2 regions of the Aminipila sp. genome follow, and region 1 is predicted to be linked to the other one. Evidence: riboswitches for the same ligand, from Rfam matches in the RefSeq annotation. Region 1 holds a riboswitch; the other holds the start of a gene.
The links. A riboswitch is a leader RNA that binds a small molecule or an ion and turns the genes downstream of it on or off. The one in region 1 is predicted to bind glycine.
Positions count from the first base shown of each region.

Region 2: linked by a shared signal. The riboswitch ahead of RTW14_RS05145 (alanine/glycine:cation symporter family protein) and the one ahead of RTW14_RS06240 (alanine/glycine:cation symporter family protein) in region 1 are both predicted to bind glycine.

Region 1 is NZ_DAMBYD010000004.1:67,323-70,539, reverse strand. Features, by position in the region: gene RTW14_RS06245 (PRC-barrel domain-containing protein) at 129-377, opposite strand; gene RTW14_RS06240 (alanine/glycine:cation symporter family protein) at 452-1,870, opposite strand; glycine riboswitch at 1,983-2,079, opposite strand; gene tig (trigger factor) at 2,227-3,217, opposite strand, start outside.
Region 2 is NZ_DAMBYD010000003.1:217,299-220,515, forward strand. Features, by position in the region: gene RTW14_RS05135 (IMP dehydrogenase) at 1-455, opposite strand, end outside; gene RTW14_RS05140 (M15 family metallopeptidase) at 457-1,242, opposite strand; glycine riboswitch at 1,435-1,557, shown strand; gene RTW14_RS05145 (alanine/glycine:cation symporter family protein) at 1,793-3,148, shown strand.

The DNA.
Region 1 (3,217 bases):
CATCATATAAAAACTTATACGTACTATTTTTCCTGCATCCTAAATCAACATAGCCATATTATATATTCTACTATATCTTGTGTATTTTGAAAAGGAATTATTGCATTTTACCGTAATTTCATACTATTTTATTCAATCATAGTTTCAAGATTAACTAAGATTACATCATCACCTATCGTTTTAATATTTTCCCATTTAATCACATAATCTTCTTCACTTCTTCCAAATATATTAAAAAAGTTCTTAGGTGAAGGTATAACAATCCCTTCTATGGTTCCTGTTTCAAGGTTTACCTCTATATCACTTACATATCCCATGCTTCTACCATCAAAGATGTTAATAACCTCTTTGTTCTTAATATCTTCTGTACTTGTCACCTTTATTTCCCCCTCTTTATGTAATTTTAGCCATTAGGCCTGTACTTTTATAATATATGAAAAAGGCTATGGAATTATTCCATAGCCAATTGATGATTTCTTTTAAAATAACTTTTTGTTTCTGCAACTATAACACCATTTAATGCAATTAGAGCAATTAGATTAGGTATAGCCATTAATCCATTTAAGATATCTGCTAAAGTCCATACGGCCTCTAAAGTTAAAAATGGTCCTATTAAAACTGCTACTATGTACAACCATCTATATCCAGTTAAAATATTTTTGTTGCCACCTGTTAAGTATTCCAAGCATCTTTCACTATAATAATCCCAGCCTAAAATAGTTGTAAACGCAAAGAAAATCAAGCACATCATTAATATAAATGAACCAATTTGCGGGTTCCATGGTAAGCCTGTGGAAAATGCATTTGATGTAACCGCTACCCCCTCAAGCCCTATATCCCAAGAGCCTGTAACCATAATAGTTAATCCTGTCATAGTACAAATAACAATTGTATCAATAAAAGTCCCCGTCATTGATACCAAGCCCTGTCGAGCAGGCTCATTTGTCTGTGCAGCCGCAGCCGCAATAGGTGCACTTCCAAGCCCTGCTTCATTTGAAAAGATACCTCTTGCGACACCTTTTTGCATAGCAACCATCATTGCTCCTAATGCTCCACCAGCAGCAGCTCTCAGCCCAAAAGCTCCGGCAAAAACCTCTTGTATTGCTGATGGAATAGCAGCTACATTATATATAAGTATAGTAACACATATTGCAACATATGCCACAGCCATAAATGGTACGATAATGGTGGAAACACTGGAAATTCTTTGTATGCCTCCTATTATAACAAGGGCTGCTGCTACTGATACAACAATTGCTGCTGCTATAGTGGCAACTGAATAACTGTTGCCTAGCATAGAAACCATCATTTCATTATTTGGATCAAAAACTTGTTTTACAGCTGAAGCTATACCATTAACCTGCGTAATCGTGCCTATACCTAACAGCCCTGCACCAACACCAAATGTTGCAAATGCCTTAGCAAGCCAAACCCATTTTCTCCCCATTCCTTTTTCAATATAGTAAAATGGTCCCCCCAGTGAATGTCCCGTATTACTGTCAAGAGTTCTGTATTTTACAGCTAGTAGTCCTTCTGAATATTTAGTAGCCATTCCAAAACAAGCAGCTAAAATCATCCAGAATAGAGCGCCTGGGCCTCCTGTAACAACTGCTGTAGCAACTCCCACAATATTGCCTGTACCTATAGTAGCAGCCAGAGCCGTGCAAAGTGCTCCAAAACTGCTTACTTCACCAATCCCATTCTCTTCATTTTTAACCATAAACTTTAGAGCCATTCCTAAATGCCTGAATTGTAAAACTCCAAGTCTTATGGTAAGGAATATACCGGTACCCATTATAAGTACAATTAGTGGTACACCCCATACAACATTGTCAATGTTGACTAAAATCTGCGTAAATCGTTCTAACATTTTGTTTTCCTCTCCTTTTAAACATAAAATTAAAAAGTAAAATAAAAAAAGTCGATAAAATCGACTTTCTAGAGAGAAACAATAACAATAGCAATTCAATTAAATTAAAATAACTATATGCCCTGTCCTTTTGCCTGAGAGATAAGTAAGCTCATCACACTTACCGTACACCTTCGGCGCTCATAAAGAGGCTCTCCAGAGAATCATAGTTTCATTTCCGCATCATATACAAAATTGGGTTGCATATATGCATGATGATAAACTAATGTATCAATTCTAGCACATAACACAACCCAATGCAAGTTTTTTGTTTAAAATAACAATGTTTTTATTTATTTTTTGTAATTTTTTACTATTTATGCTTTTTTCTCTGCAGGCACTATTTTCGCATTGTCTACTGCAAAATCAAGTACCTTTTCAAGAAGAAAACTCTTCATAAGATTATCTTTTCCTGCATATTCTTCAAAAGATTTTCCATACTGTTTCTCAAAAGCTTTTTCATCTTCAACGCCCTGTTCTTTCATGAACGCTTTTAGTTTTTCTTTATATTCTTTATCAGAGATGCTTATATTTTCAGCTTTGGCAATGGAATACATAACCATTTCCTGAGATACAATTGCTTCTGAGTATTGTTTTAAATAATCTTTATAAGCCTTTTCATCCATTCCAGTATATTGCTTTATAAAAGCCTGAAACTCCATGTTATACTGCTTAGCATAATTTTCATAGTACTCTTGGTTTTTATCTTTACAAGCCTGAAGTTCTGTTTCTGGATATTTTAACACCTTTGAATTATCCATAATGGTAGCCCAAATTTGATTTCTCATTTCTTCTTCAGCCGCAGATTTCTTTTTTTCTTGTAAATCTTTTTTTACACTTTTTTCATAAGCTTTTAGAGTTTTTTCCTTGCTATTAGCTTTTACAAATTCCAAATCATATTTTGGAGTTTCATTAACCATTATAGCACTAAGAGTTACATCAAAAGCCACATCTTTGCCATTTAATTCTTCTTTACCATAATCTGCTGGAAATTTTAAATTAATAGTCTTCTTTTCCCCAACTTTCATGCCAATAACACCATCATCAAATCCAGGAATATATCCGCTGCTTCCTAATGTTATTGTAGTGCCTTCATCACCAGTACTTCCGCCCTCAAATGCTTTTCCATCAATCTTGCCAACATAAGCAATTTTTACGCTGTCACCTGTTGCAGCAGTACCTTCTTTCTTTTCAACCTGCTTGCTGGCAGCTTGAACTCTGCTTTGTATCTCAGTCTGAACATCTTCGTCAGTAACACTAACCTTTGTCTCAGTTGCCTCAACACCTTTGTAATCCCCCAGTTTTACA
Region 2 (3,217 bases), on a different contig from region 1:
TAATCTCTGCTTGTAACGATACCCTGTATCTTACCTGCAGCAGTTCCATCATCTGTAATAGCAATAGTAGAATGTCCACATCTTTGCTTTAATGCAAGTACATCTGCTAAAGTCTGATCCGGTCTCAGGTTTGAATCACTTGTTACAAAACCTGCCTTATGGCTCTTTACTTTTTTAACCATTGCAGCCTGGCTTTCGATGGACTGTGACCCAAATATAAAAGAAATTCCTCCTTCTTTAGCTAAAGCAACTGCCATTTTGTCGTCTGAAACAGACTGCATGATAGCTGAAACAAGTGGAATATTCATTGTAATTGAAGGTTTTTCACCCTTCTTAAACTTTACTACCGGGGTCTTAAGGCTTACATTGTCTGGTGAACAATTCTTGCCTGAAAATCCTGGTACTAACAGATATTCGTTAAATGTTCTTGATGGTTCATTAAAATAGTGCGCCATTTTATATCTCCTTTTCTAAATACTCTTCAAGGGTAAATCCCTCATTAAAAATCTCTTTTGCCGCCGTTTTTCCCACATATCGAATATGCCACGGCTCGTACATGTATCCTGTAATGCTGTCTTTTCCTTTAGGGAACCTTATGATAAAGCCAAACTTATATGCATTATCATTGAGCCACTTTCCTTCTGGCGTATGGATGTAGTCCTCTGTCAGCTGATAACCTACAGATGGAGAACTTACATCTGCCGCAAGCCCTGTCTGATGTTCGCTTTTCCCAGGCTGAGCACTAAATGTATCTGCCTTCTGCTGTCCATTTCTTTTTACATAATTGTTGTATAAGGTCGTTTGGAATTCATAAGAACGATAAGCGGTAGTTACAATTATTTCATAACCTTCTTTTGCTGCTACCTCTGATAACCGATTAAAAGCCTCTGCTGCCTCTGCCCTCATCACTCTGCCTTCTGGAGGGCGATCCGGAGCAAAATACTTAATGGCTGTCAAATCATCAGGTTTATAACTACTATCTACAGGATTTTGTTTGTTGACAAGAATGAACAAGCCTTTGTCCAAGTCACGTTTTAGAGTTTCTCTCCTAGCTACACTTTCATCAGACTCAACCACAACTGGCGGCTTACCACCCTCATTCTCACCAACAATTATAATGTCAGGTTTACAATCTACAGAAAATCGACTGCCACTCATTAAAGGTATACCTAAATAACCGATAAAAAGCTGGGTTGTTAATAGTGCCACAATAATATAGTTTGTCCATGTTTGTTGTTTCAATTACTTTCCCCACCTTGATAACATTATAATTAGAAGTTTAATTATTTATTGTATAACAAATTTCGTGTATTTACAACAGGTAACTTCTTTTGAAATTCTTTTGGAAATCTTTTAATTATTTCGAATATTTATTTTTATATTGCATTTAAATTCTCTATATGTTAATGTGTTGCCATTGATGTTGACAACAATGTTAATAACTCTGGAGAGTCTCAAATCAGTTCCAGTTAAATAACTGATAAAAACGAGCGCCGAAGGTGTAAGTTAGGCAATAAAGTCTAGCGATCTCTCAGGCAAAAGGACAGGGCATACAAATCAGAACAATAGGTTTTCAGTATGTGGTGTCCGAACCCGTTTCACTAGAAACAGGTATCGGATTTTTTTATGGTCTATATTGGAAAATACAACGACCTAAGCCCATAGCAACTTCCTATTGTATGCAAATGTTCTACTCCCAGAGAGCTGATAACCAATCAGCTCTTATTTTATTACTTTAAATAATTCAATTTGTTTCACAAACTGGGTTAAGTCATGAATGGAGAGAATAATTATGTTAGAACTAGTAGTAAAAGCCAATGGATTTTTGTGGGGTATTCTCCTTATCATTCTTCTATGCGGTACAGGAATAATGTTTACCTTTCGGTTAAAATTTATTCAAATTAGAAAATTTACCGAAGGCTGGAAGCTTCTATTTAAGGATTTCAGTTTTAATGGGGCTAAAAGTGAAAACGGAGAAATGACACCTTTTCAAGCAATCGCTACAGCCATTGGCGGTCAAGTAGGTACTGGTAACCTGGCTGGTGCTGCTACTGCACTTATTTCCGGTGGTCCTGGTGCAATCTTTTGGATGTGGGTTAGTGCCTTTTTCGGTATGTCCACCATTTATGCAGAAGCATCTCTTGCACAGAAATACAAAACAGTAGACTCTGACGGCCACATTACCGGGGGACCTGTTTATTACATCAGACAAGCTTTTAAAGGGACTTTTGGCAAGATACTTGCTACTGCCTTTGCTATTTTTATCGTACTGGCTCTTGGATTTATGGGTAACATGGTACAGTCCAATTCTATTGGCAGTGCTTTTACGGAAGCCTTTGCATCAAGAGGAATAAACCTAAATCCTTTGGTAATAGGTCTCCTTCTTGCAGTTGTTGCGGCCTTTATCTTCATCGGTGGTACAAAGCGCCTTTCCATGGTTGTAGAGAAGATTGTTCCACTCATGGCATTTATATATATAATAGGAAGTATTATTTTATTAGCAATGAATATTTCAAATTTACCAGCTGCATTAAAGATGATTTTTGTTTGTGCATTTAAGCCGGAGGCAGTCCTTGGAGGCGCTGCCGGCATCACTATAAAGGAAGCCATTCGTTATGGTGTAGCACGAGGTTTATTTTCAAATGAAGCCGGTATGGGTTCAACACCTCATGCACACGCACGTGCTACCGCCAAAACTCCTCATGAGCAGGGTCTAAGAGCCATGATTAGTGTGTTTATCGATACATTTATTATTCTAAACCTTACTGCTTTTTCAATCTTATGTACAGGGGCTATGTCTACTGGAAAAACTGGCACAGCTTTAGCACAGGCCGCATTTGTTAACTGCTTCGGAAATTGGGGAGACTTATATGTTGCAATTTGCTTATTATTCTTTGCATTTTCAACAATTCTCAGCTGGCACTTTTTCGGTGCAATTAATGTGAAGTACCTATTTGGTGAAAAGGCAGTTAAAATTTATTCCTGCTTGGTAGTCTTATTTATCATCCTAGGTTCAACATTAAAAGTCGATTTGGTATGGGAGCTTGCAGACTTTTTTAATGCACTCATGGTCATTCCAAACATTTTAGCATTAGCCGCACTCAGTGGTTTAGTTGTAAAACTTAGCAAAAACGGATCTGCTAAATAATAAATGTTATAATACATCAGCTTAGCCAGACATAATAAAACACTAAAAAATCAGGAAATGGAATATACT